3 regions of the Vibrio tritonius genome follow, and region 2 is predicted to be linked to each of the others. Evidence: predicted binding sites of a transcription regulator. Region 2 holds the regulator's gene; each other region holds the start of a gene.
The links. Region 2 encodes PurR, which represses purine synthesis genes. Its sites were predicted from a motif close to TNANGNAAACGTTTNCNTNA; they were not measured.

Region 1: the regulator PurR is predicted to act here: its motif matches at 2,185-2,204, upstream of JCM16456_RS02980 (NupC/NupG family nucleoside CNT transporter).
Region 3: the regulator PurR is predicted to act here: its motif matches at 2,225-2,244, upstream of glyA (serine hydroxymethyltransferase).

Annotation. Positions count from the first base shown of each region.
Region 1 is NZ_AP014635.1:641,780-645,996, reverse strand. Features, by position in the region: gene deoC (deoxyribose-phosphate aldolase) at 1-225, opposite strand, end outside; gene JCM16456_RS02980 (NupC/NupG family nucleoside CNT transporter) at 682-1,950, opposite strand; gene JCM16456_RS02975 (BMP family lipoprotein) at 2,853-3,848, shown strand; gene JCM16456_RS02970 (ABC transporter ATP-binding protein) at 3,971-4,217, shown strand, end outside.
Region 2 is NZ_AP014635.1:1,355,968-1,360,184, forward strand. Features, by position in the region: gene JCM16456_RS06125 (TfoX/Sxy family DNA transformation protein) at 1-584, opposite strand, end outside; cyclic di-GMP riboswitch class I at 698-799, opposite strand; gene purR (HTH-type transcriptional repressor PurR) at 958-1,959, opposite strand; gene JCM16456_RS23600 (hypothetical protein) at 2,391-2,558, opposite strand; gene torR (two-component system response regulator TorR) at 2,935-3,639, shown strand; gene elyC (envelope biogenesis factor ElyC) at 3,792-4,217, opposite strand, start outside.
Region 3 is NZ_AP014635.1:2,531,386-2,535,602, reverse strand. Features, by position in the region: gene gmhB (D-glycero-beta-D-manno-heptose 1,7-bisphosphate 7-phosphatase) at 1-379, shown strand, start outside; tRNA gene JCM16456_RS11215 (tRNA-Tyr) at 476-560, opposite strand; tRNA gene JCM16456_RS11210 (tRNA-Tyr) at 648-732, opposite strand; tRNA gene JCM16456_RS11205 (tRNA-Tyr) at 821-905, opposite strand; tRNA gene JCM16456_RS11200 (tRNA-Tyr) at 977-1,061, opposite strand; gene JCM16456_RS11195 (YitT family protein) at 1,360-1,959, opposite strand; gene glyA (serine hydroxymethyltransferase) at 2,301-3,551, shown strand; gene JCM16456_RS11185 (hypothetical protein) at 3,649-3,975, opposite strand; gene lipA (lipoyl synthase) at 4,118-4,217, opposite strand, start outside.

The DNA of each region.
Region 1 (4,217 bases), 710 kb from region 2:
GTTGGTTACCGTCGCGATACGAATATCTGGCGTTCCCTGTTGTTTTAACGTCTTCTTAGCAATAGGAATAAAGCGAGGATAGATACAGATAGCGGCCGTGTTACCAACCGGGCTTTTCGCATCGTGACAAAGCTGGATCACTTTTTCATCTGTATCATTGTCATTTAGAGTGGTTAAATCCATCAATTTTAGTGCACGTAAAGCCGCCGCTTTTAAATCGCTCATTTCTATCTCCGATCAAAATAATTCATTAATTCATGCCAATACCTAAGGTACATCAGCACACAATGAACGGACTTGGTTCCTTGAAGAATCCCTCAGTGAGGAGATCGCTATCCCTAGCACCGCACAGTACCTAGTGGCCTGCAGTTTTCAGTCTAAACGTTATCATCCTGATAAACGCCTAAGCTATTCTGCTATTGAGTTCGTACTGTGTTCGCGCATACCTTAGCGCTCTTCAGTACTAATCCCTAGCAGTAAGACAAACGCAAACGGTTTGGATCTCAAAACCCTCGCGCTATCTTGGTTAGTTTCTATTACGACAAGCCTAGCATCGTGCTTTCGACATGTGTCGCTCCAGAATTCAGGGATTTTTCCATATCCCCAAAACTAAAAAACCCCGCAGCAATTACTTGCTACGGGGTGTTATTAGGCGGCGTCTATATAAATTAGCTCAACTAATTATAGAGACAAGAAGAAGCCAGCAATGGTAGCAGCCATCAAGTTAGATAGCGTACCAGCAGCTACTGCACGCATACCGAAACGTGCGATGTCGTGACGACGATTTGGAGCCAATGGACCAAGACCGCCAAGCAAAATTGCTACCGATGACAAGTTAGCGAAACCACATAGAGCGAATGAGATGATCGCTTGAGTTTTCTCGGTCATAGGTAAACCTGTCGTTGCAACAACATGGTTTGCCGCGTCTTTAACGTATGGTACGAAGTCTAGGTAAGCAACAAATTCGTTTACTACTAGTTTTTGACCAATGAAAGAACCCGCAACAGTTGCTTCACTCCATGGAACACCGATGAGGAATGCAACAGGAGAGAATACCCAGCCAAGAAGCATTTGTAGTGATAGGTCGCCCATACCGAACCAACCACCAACACCACCAAGGATACCGTTCACAAGAGCAATCAAACCAACGAATGCCAATAGCATCGCACCGATGTTCAGCGCAAGTTGCAGACCAGTTGCCGCACCGCTTGCCGCTGCATCAATTAGGTTTGCAGGTTTGTCTTCTTGGTCAGCAAGACCTTCTTCAAGAATGTTTTCGTTTGGTTTTTCAGTTTCTGGCTTGATGATTTTTGCGAACAAAAGACCACCAGGAGCCGCCATAAATGAAGCTGCTACCAAGTATTCAAGAGGCACACCCATTGATGAGTAACCAGCAAGAACACCACCAGCAACAGAAGCCAAGCCACCACACATTACTGCGAACAACTCAGATTGAGTCATACGTGAAATGAAAGGACGAACAACAAGAGGCGCTTCAGTTTGACCAACGAAAATGTTTGCAGCTGCAGATAATGATTCAGCACGAGAAGTGCCCAATGCTTTTTGTAGACCACCACCAAGAATGCGAATAACCCACTGCATCACACCTAGGTAGTAAAAAACAGAGATCAATGCAGAGAAGAAGATAACTGTTGGTAGAACTTGGAAAGCAAAGATGAAGCCAATGCCATCGACAGAGAAGTTCACCAAACTTCCAAATAGGAAGCCGATACCGTCTTTACCGTAATCGATAACGTGTTGTACGCCTGCTGAAAAACCAGCAAGTAGATCACGACCCCATGGTACGTATAAAACGAAACCACCGATAATAAATTGGATTACGAAAGCGAAACCCACGGTTCTTAAATTGATAGCTTTGCGGTTATCAGAAAGCAACACTGCAAACGCAATGAGAGCAATCATGCCGACTAGGCTCATAAACAGGCTCATAGTTTATGATTTCCTTCCAGGTTAGTAGTTGTGGTGATGGACACTGTATTAATTTCGGGCACGGATTATACGCACGACTTAATTAAAAGTAATGAGCCGCTCACGCTTTTATGAACAGATTTATCAGCGTACATCTCTATTTGAGAGTTTCATCACGGTAAAACTAAAAACCCCGCTCTGAACACACTAAAAAATCACATAAATTTAACATTATTTTTTCACAAAACTTGATCTAACAGCAACCGTTTGCGCTTGCAAGTAACCCACAAGATAACGATTACTTATCTTATCTTGACTACCTATTCGTGACTTTTCTATTTCAAACCTTAACCTCTTTACACCGTGAAACATGAGTGTCTCATCACACTCATTGGCACGTATTTTTCATACTTGCTCACTTGGATTGGGATAGATATGCCAAAAAGGTGAAGTGAGTCGTGCAAAACAAGTTAACTTTTTGGTTACTTTCTCACTCACACAACGCTTTCATCAAATCCTTTCTCATTGACGCAGTAAAAACTCATTATTCCCACATTGCACCATTTTAGTGAATATTGCACCACTTTGCGCCAAAGAAACGTTTGCATGAAATAAAGTCGTTCAGATCACCTTTTAAAACCATTAATGTTAAATTGAGTTACCAATACCAACAAATAATTAACAACCACAAAGAATAAACTCGTTTATTTAAGATAAAAATGTGACTTGATGTGAAGTAATCCACTTTTTTTTTCTAAGCAAACGATAAACTGAGTCGCTATTTGTACCTAACACGACTCCCCTAGAGGCTTCCCTAATTTGGGGCAAAGCTCAGGATTTAAGGTACCGTTTTTTTTTACTACATACGTTTTCAATTTGGATTGAAAACAGAGACAGTGGCATTGCAACATAGGGATTTAATTGTGAAAAAGTCCATTTTAAAACTCACAACACTTGCACTAGCAGTATCTTCTTTTAACGTATTAGCTGCAGCAAAACCTGCTGTCATCTATGACACCACAGGCAAATTTGATAAATCATTTAACGAAGCTGTTTACCAAAATGGCGTTAAAGTTATGAACGCGGAAGGCAACAAAGTTCGTGAATTCGAGCCACAAAATGAAGCTCAACGTGAACAAGGCTTACGTCGTCTAGCAAGTCGCGGTTTTACACCGATTGTCGCTGTTGGCTTTAATATGGTATCGGCAGTAGACAAAGTCGCTACTGAGTTTCCAAATATCCACTTCGTTGTTCTTGATTCAGTCGTAAACAAACCCAATGTGCAATCTATTATCTTCAAAGAGCACGAAGGCTCATTCCTTGTTGGTGCGATTGCTGCAAAATACTCTAAATCAGACGTTGTCGGTTTTGTCGGTGGTATGGACATCCCTCTTATTCGCAAATTTGAATGTGGTTACGAGCAAGGTGCCAAATTTGCTAATCCAAATATAAAAGTACTAGCTAACATGACTGGCTCAACGGGTGCTGCATTTAATGACCCAGCAAAAGGTTCTGAGCTAGCTAAAGCACAGTTTTCAAAGGGTGCTGACGTAATCTATGCCGCTGCTGGCGGTACAGGTTTAGGGGTTTACCAAGCAGCCGCAGATGCAGGCAAATACGCGATTGGTGTCGATTCAAACCAAAACCACCTTCATCCAGGCACTATGCTAACGTCTATGGTGAAAAAAGTGGGTCAAGCCGCTTATAAGAGCTGGCACGATGAGATGGATGGCACTTGGAAAGCCGGAGTGACCGTTCTTGGCCTTGAAGATAACGCGCTTGATTACGCCATTGACCAATACAATAAAGACCTCATCACTCCGGAAGTAAAAACCTACGTTGAAGGCATCAAAGCCGATATCATCTCAGGAAAAATCAAAGTTCACGATTACACTACAGATAACACCTGTAAGTTCTAACTTAATGATTTCATAGAAATAAAAACCACGCCGCTCATGTAAGCGGCGTGTTACTTTGCACAGAGCAATAAGCAACAAAGTGCATTTTTATTGTCTTTTTCTCTTATTCAGGAAGTTATCTCGTGACTCAAGCTCATAATTTCGCCATAGAGCTACAGGAAATCGATAAACGTTTTGGTGCGGTGCATGCCAACAACAGTATCGATCTACAGGTTCCTGCGGGCACTATTCATGGCATCATTGGAGAAAATGGGGCAGGTAAATCAACATTGATGAGCATCATCTATGGATTCTACCAACCCGATTCGGGACTAATGATCGTCTCAGGGCGAAAATATCACCCCACCAATTCTCAAGAAGCCATTGCAG
Region 2 (4,217 bases):
AAGCGTTGCATTAACTCATCGCGGCGATTCTGAGGAATCACTGACCAATGCTTCCCTTCAATTGCGCCTTCTAGAGCCCAAAGAAGTTCAATGCTTACATCATTAGAGTGAGTCTGCTGTATCGCTTTATACGCTTCTACAGAGCCTTTCTCATGAAGCTCTTCAACCGATTCGATACCTGCTTTACGCAACATACGTTCTGTTGCTAGACGTAAATTAGGTAAGTCTTTCAATCGGTTAGGTTTTGCTTGAGCTTGAGTTTTACGCTCTTGCTTAGCAATAACCAAAGCTTCTTTTGCTTCTTTCAGGATTTTTTCTGGGGCTTCCCAGAAGTTGTCTGGAAGAGCAAAGTATTTAGTAACCACTGGGAAACCACGTTTTTTGTAAACGTAAGGTTCTAAGCCTTGCTGCTTGTATTTTTCTGAACAATTATCATCTGCTCGGATGTGAAGTTTGTCATTAACAACCAATGCAAACATTGTGTCGTCAACAAAAATTCCAAATCCGCCGAACATTGAACGAGATTTTACGCGTCCTAAGTTTTCAAACAGACGCATTGAGTCTTTTAATATTGGTTTATCCATGCCTTTAGTCTCGGTGTATTAACAATACGCCACCAAAATCAGGTCCGAGAATGTAGCAAAAGAATGCAAAGATTGTGTCAGTAAGAAGTTAACGTCTTATATGCATTTTTGCCATCGGTAACCCCGCTACCTACCCAGAGCCAGAAAATACCATCTAAGGGTTTAGGCCGGAGGCTTTGCGTCCCACCTTTTCAGATGGTTTGCCCTGTACGTGACATTTCGTTCACTAGAGTAATCTTAAACTTGAATATAAATCACAAAAAAATTCGCCTAATGTGATGTCGGTCCAAAAAATCACTGTATTTTTAATAACCGACATTTTCATCAATAAGATTGTGTCTCAAAAGTGAAAATATAATGTAACACTATGATATTAAAGTTTTTTTACGGTATTTCGTGCGACAAGTTCAGGGTGCATCTCAAAAATGCGACGATCATGTGCTTTGTTTTTGATCCTTTCTAGTAGGATCTCAAAGGCATTTTTACCCACACGACGTTTTGGTTGGTGAATGGTCGTCAGTGGTGGAGAGAAATACTCAGAAAGCTCGATATTATCGTAACCTACGACAGAAATATCATCAGGCACTTTCACGCCTTTTTGTTGTAATCGACTCATTAAACCCAGTGCCATGGTGTCGTTAAAACAGAATACCGCGGTTGGTTTGTGATCCATCGCAAGAATTTTATCTGCAGCGAGCACGGCTGTATCACATTCGAAGTTGCCTTCCAAAATCCAATCTTCATTGACGGGCAGGTTGGCTTCTGCCATTGCCCGACGAAAACCAACAATGCGTTCTCTACACGCCATTTTAGAAAAATGACCGCTTAAACACGCGATGTCTTTGTGACCATTATCGATGAGGTGTTTAGTGGCAATGTAGCCACCTTCTTCTGAGTTATCCATAATGGTGTCGGCTTGAGAATCCTCAAGACCCCAGTCCATAATGACTTTTGGAATGTCTGAGTGACCTTCGAGCATTTCCATTAGTTCTGGAGTCATGTCTGAACACATCACCAAAATGCCATCAACGCGCTTTTCTGCCAGCATGCGAACATAGTCGCGTTGTTTTTCATAAATACCGCCAGTATTACACAAGATCAGTGTATAACCTTGGCGATAGCAGTAGCTTTCCACACCATCAATGACTTCAGAGAAAAACTGGTTAGTTGATTGAGTCACCAACATACCAATCGTGCGAGTCGTGTTGCATTTCAAACTACGAGCGACCGCGCTAGGGGCATAGTTGAGCTCTTTTACCGCTGCCAACACTTTCTCTTGTGTTGCTTCGGCTACGAAACGGGTTTTGTTAATTACGTGTGATACAGTGGTGGTTGACACGCCAGCAATGCGTGCAACATCTTTTATAGTCGCCATTGGTTGTTCCCATCGATATCTGCTGACAAGGACAAAGATTTACAGTATTGACCACTTCAACAGGTGTTGATTCGATATGTTAGTGAAGCTTAAAAGTAGTAAAAACACAAAAACCGCTTCATAACAGCGGTTTAAGTAAAATTTCTATAGATTATCGTTTGCGCTATCGATTTTAGACTGCTATCGAACTGCCCGCAATGAAAAATTCATCTTAGTTTGATATCAAGCGTTTTCTCATTGTGTTACGTAAGAAGGGCAGAGTTTCTCGTTAGATGACTGAGGATGCACGCATAATTTGCTCTAATTGACCACGTGAATGTGAAGGCGCGGCTTTAGTTTTAGCATCTTGAGGATATACCCAAGTAACCTCAAGATGCTGTTTCAGCGAGAATGTATTCGCTCATAGGCAAGGCACCGATTTGAATACCTAGTTATTCTACGTAGAAAATCGGTAACGTAGCATAGAAGCGAATACAACTCGCCCTTTGGGAGCTCATCAACAAGCCCATCTCTGCGCCCAATGACGTTGAAAGGGAATGACCATTCCTGCCGTCATTGAGCTTGACCTGTGCTCGTTGATGAAGCTCTGAAGTCTGCATCTTGAGGTCATTTGGGTATAAAAGTATAAAGGCCAATAGATAAACTGGCTCTCAGTTATCTATACCTCGGTTTTGGTCACAATTACGTTTAATAAAAATCATTAAATTTATTAAATGAACTTAACGAATAGAAATGAATATTATTTCCTTATTCAGAAAATAAATGAGTAACAATGTGACAAAAAAGAAGTCAAATTTTTACAATTTTGAGAAATGGAAATAAAGTCTTTTATTTCGATTGTTCAAATAAAGCAAAATGTTATCGAAGCTTGTTTTGAATCAATAAAGCATCAGGTTTTAAGTATGTACTCTAGAATTGTGACCATCTATGAATAGAATGAATAGGGATTTAATTTAGCGGAATAAAGTGACGTCTATGAGTTATCACTTATTAGTCGTAGAAAGCGACAGAGACACCCGAGTGACTTTGGTCGATTATTTTAAACGAGAGGGCTACCAGATTTCTGTCGCGGATACAGGCGCAGAAATGCGGGAGGTTTTACGTCAGCAGGCTATTGATTTGGTGCTGATGGAAACCAATCTTCAATTTGATGACAGCCTTATGTTAACTCGTGAATTACGCAGTCATTCAGATGTCGGTATTATTCTCATTAATGGTAGAGAAGACAGTATAGATAGAATTATTGGCTTGGAAATGGGAGCTGATGATTATATTGCAAGACCGTTTGAGCTAAGAGAAATATTAGCGAGAGTGAAAAATTTAACTTGGCGAGTATCTAATTGTCGTTCTGGTTCACTCGAAACTAATTCAAGCAATCAACTTCTCCATTTTGGAGAATGGTCGTTTGATATACAACGCCGAGCTTTAAGTCTCAATGGCGAGCCTATTAAATTGACGAAAGCAGAGTACGAATTACTCGTGGCATTAACCTCTAATCCACACCAAGTTCTTAGTCGCGAGGCAATTTTAGATATGATCAGTCATCGGGTTGATGCACCAAATGATCGGACGATCGATGTATTGATTCGTCGACTGCGTTCAAAGATGGAGCTAGACCCTAAAACGCCGCAGATTATTGTAACGGTCCATGGGGAAGGTTACATGTTTGCTGGAAGTTAAAGGCCTGTTCGCTGACTCCAGTCAATAATAAAATGCCAGCACTGAGTGCTGGCATTTTGCTAAACAATGGTTCCCAAACATGCTCTTGTTTTGATAGTCAGGCGAAGTTATTCGCACTGAACCAACAGCTTGAGTTTGCTTGGGGATAGAGATTATTGTTGAGATGGGTCATCAACAGTAATGGCATGCTTGCTGCCTTGTGCAGCTTCATAACCGGTCACCCAGTCACGTAGTACTTGCCAAATGTGCCCCATGGTTTCATACCAATAACGCTCCGTTTGCTCCAAATAACGTGCTTTAGGCGCGTATTTTTCCCAAGGTTGATAGATGTGTTTTTGCGCCAGAAAGTTAGTTGGTGCGGGCATCGGGTTTAATCCCGCCGAGCGAAACTCGTAAAGAGCCCGTTCCATATGAGAAGCAGATGTAACTAAAACCAGTTTTTTCTGCTGTACAAAGGCCGCAGCTTGGCGCGCCTCTTCCCAAGTATCTTTAGCGGTTTCAAGTAAAATGATTTCAGATTTTGGCACACCAAGTGCAAGTGCAACCTGTGCGAGCATCCTCGCATGGCTGAATTCACT
Region 3 (4,217 bases), 1.2 Mb from region 2:
AGGAATGTTTAGCGAAGATCGCTTTCTTTCTTTAACCCAATGGATGGATTGGAACTTTGAAGATAATGGTGTTGAATTTGATGGCTTTTACTATTGCCCACATCATCCAGAGCACGGCGTTGGTGAATATAAGCAAGATTGCGATTGTCGTAAACCAAAGCCAGGCATGTTTATCTCTGCTCGAGACTTCTTAAAGATCGATATGGCCAAGTCAGTTATGGTTGGTGATAAAGCAGAAGATTTGATGGCGGCTGAAGCTGCCGGTGTCGGAACGAAAATTTTAGTTCGTACAGGTAAGCCTGTGACGGAGAAAGGCGAAGCCCTTGCAACAGCGGTTCTTGACAGTATTGCGGATGTTCCGAGTTACTTGCAGAAGTAACAAAATCTGATTCAAAGAGAGGTCACCCAGGTGGCCTTTTTTATTGATGGTATTGAGAAAACAAAAAAGCCAGCTCGATGAGCTGGCTTTTCAATATGGTGGAGGGGGACGGATTCGAACCATCGAAGGCGGAGCCGGCAGATTTACAGTCTGCTCCCTTTGGCCACTCGGGAACCCCTCCAGGGGTTTTCCTATTCTTTATCAGAATAAGCTTGATTGAGGTTTTCCCAACACGTTCAATCAAGTTTTTCTCACAAGGAGAAGAATATGGTGGAGGGGGACGGATTCGAACCATCGAAGGCGGAGCCGGCAGATTTACAGTCTGCTCCCTTTGGCCACTCGGGAACCCCTCCAGGGTGTTTTCCTATTCTTTATCAGAATAAGCTTGATTGAGGTTTTCCCAACACGTTCAATCAAGTTTTTCTCACAAGGAGAAGAATATGGTGGAGGGGGACGGATTCGAACCATCGAAGGCGGAGCCGGCAGATTTACAGTCTGCTCCCTTTGGCCACTCGGGAACCCCTCCAGGGTATTTTTATACTTAATTGAAGTTTTCCCAACACGTTCAATCAAGTTTTTCTCACAAAGAGAAGAATATGGTGGAGGGGGACGGATTCGAACCATCGAAGGCGGAGCCGGCAGATTTACAGTCTGCTCCCTTTGGCCACTCGGGAACCCCTCCAGGGTATTTTTATACTTAAGTGATGTTTTCCCAACTCATCCCTCAAGTGCGGAGCGCATCATAGCAAACTGTTTGAAGCTGTAAACCCTTTTTTTATCATTTTGAATTGAATGCTGGCTTTTTGGACAAAGATGAGGGTAATTGACCGTTTTGTGTTGTTTCCTTGTGCCAAGGAGTTGTTTTATCTCATGGATTTAATGACGGCTATAAAGCGAAGTCAAATATCGACCTCGCTTTTTACATTACTCTTGGTTTTCTACCCAAATGGATGGGGGAAACCATCTGATTGATCGCGAGTTTAGTTATAGCGAACGGTATAGCGTGTCGGTTTGTGGTTCATGCCGAGCACCATATTGACAATGATTGCTCCAGCAACCGACAAAATAAGTAACCAAGGACTGACAAAGAAGAACGAAACGATAAGGATAGAACAATCGATCACAACCTGAGTTTTCCCAACCGAGATTCCCCATTTATCTTGAATGGCGAGGCACATAACATTAAAGCCACCCAAACTAGAACGATGCCGAAATAAAATAAGCATGCCTAGGCCCATGAAAAGACCTCCCGCCAGCGCACAATACACTTCGTTGACCACATCAAGGTGTATCAATTCGCGCAGTTGATCGGAAAATACGGAAACTAAAGCCCCAGCAATAATACTGTTGAGAGCAAAAGTACTGCCAAAGCGACGCCAAGCAAGAATATAGAACGGGATATTGGTGACAAAATAGAGCGTACCAAAGCTCCAAGACAACAGGTGGGTTAATAACAGAGCTAAACCTGCAGTGCCTCCGGTAAGGAGGTGAGCTGATTGCAGGAAAAATACGCCCTGAGCGGTAATAATTGAACCTGTTAAAATCGCAATCGCGTCTTCTTTGAGTGAGTGTTTTTCCATTTACATTGTGAATAATTGACCAGAATGGGGCGATAGTAATAAAAAGACGATATTTTCGGTAGATAGAGACGAGAAATTAGGGTAAACCTATGTAACGACCGTTTTACAGGGTGTAAAGCGAGAAATTGACACTTCATGCCCTTTCTGCCGAAACATCAGGGTTTATGAAACTGTTCGTCACTCATTATGAAAAAACTGCATAATAAATTCGTAAAAATGTTCTTTATGATACAGATCAAATTATGTAGAATGCGCGCCATTGCGGTGACGAAAACGTTTGCGTTTAGTCATTGTGCGGTTTTTTCCCCATACTTTCAGTTAATCTGAGTCAGGAGATACAGATGCTTAAGCGTGATATGAACATCGCTGATTACGATCCGGAGCTTTACGCTGCCATTCAGGAAGAAACTCTTCGTCAAGAAGAGCACATTGAACTTATTGCTTCTGAAAACTACACCAGCCCGCGTGTAATGGAAGCTCAAGGTTCTCAGCTTACCAACAAATATGCAGAAGGTTATCCTGGTAAACGTTACTACGGTGGCTGTGAGTATGTTGATAAAGCTGAAGCACTAGCGATTGACCGTGCTTGCCAACTGTTCGGTTGTGAATACGCTAACGTTCAACCACACTCTGGTTCACAAGCAAACAGTGCGGTATACATGGCTCTGTTGAACCCTGGTGATACTGTTCTAGGTATGAGCCTAGCTCACGGTGGTCACTTGACTCACGGTTCACCAGTAAACTTCTCAGGTAAACACTACAACGTTATTCCTTACGGCATCGATGAAGATGGTCAAATCAACTACGATGAAATGGAAGCGTTAGCAGTAAAACATCAGCCAAAAATGATCATTGGTGGTTTCTCTGCTTACTCACAAATCGTTGACTGGAAACGTATGCGTGAAATCGCGGACAAAGTAGGTGCTTACTTGTTCGTTGATATGGCTCACGTTGCGGGTCTAATTGCGGCTGGTGTATACCCAAGCCCAATCCCATTTGCTGACGTTGTAACGACGACAACTCACAAAACATTAGCTGGTCCACGCGGTGGTTTGATCCTGTCTAATGCTGGCGAAGAGATGTACAAAAAACTGAATTCAGCCGTGTTCCCTGGTGGTCAAGGTGGTCCTTTGATGCATGTTATCGCAGCAAAAGCGGTGGCATTCAAAGAAGCAATGGAACCTGAGTTCAAAGCTTACCAAGAACGTGTTGTTGCTAACGCAAAAGCGATGGTTGCTCAATTCCAAGAACGTGGTTACAAAATCGTGTCTAACAGCACTGAAAACCACCTGTTCCTTGTTGACCTGATCGACAAAAACATCACTGGTAAAGAAGCTGACGCAGCACTAGGCGCAGCAAACATCACAGTAAACAAAAACTCAGTGCCAAACGATCCGCGCAGCCCATTTGTGACTTCTGGTATCCGTGTTGGTACGCCATCAATCACTCGCCGTGGTTTTGGTATTGAAGATGCTAAAGACCTTGCTAACTGGATGTGTGATGTTCTCGATAACATCAACGATCAATCTGTGATCGATGCAACGAAACAGAAAGTATTGGATATTTGTAAACGCCTACCTGTTTACGCTTAATTGCCAACACTTTGTTGATAATCAAAAGGCCCGCATAACATGCGGGCCTTTATGTATCTGAATGTCTTTAATCTGACTACTGTTTGGGTTTGTCTAGCTACTTAGCCACGCTAAGTAGGGCGCCAGATTTACATTGGAACATGTAGTAGTTGCTGCTTTCAGAGAATTTTCCCAAGCCTTCACCAGAACAGTAATCGGCGTTGATATCACGCATAGTATCTAGAGTAGATTCGCTCTGTAATGAGAACTTAGCGCCATCCTCACAGACAATGCGTACTCGGCCATCATCACTCACTGAATACACTTTAACGCTGGTGTTACACAGTTCGAATGATGCTTCTTGGTAGTTATCTCTCTGCTCGTTAGATGCGCATCCAGCAAGAACACCAGACACCAAGATCGCGACGAGTCCCATTTTATTCATAATGGATTCCTTTACGTTGTTTTAGCCCAAGCCATAAACAGCGTATAAAACTTACAATCAAGCTGCAACTATAGACCGTTTATGGAATAAAAAAGCCGATATGGATTCCATATCGGCCCTTTATCATCGTTAGATGTATCGACTATTTTACTTCTATACCTTGTGCTTGCATATCGGCATGGTAAGAAGACCGTACAAATGGACCACAAGCCGCGTGTGTAAAGCCCAGTTCTAGTGCAATT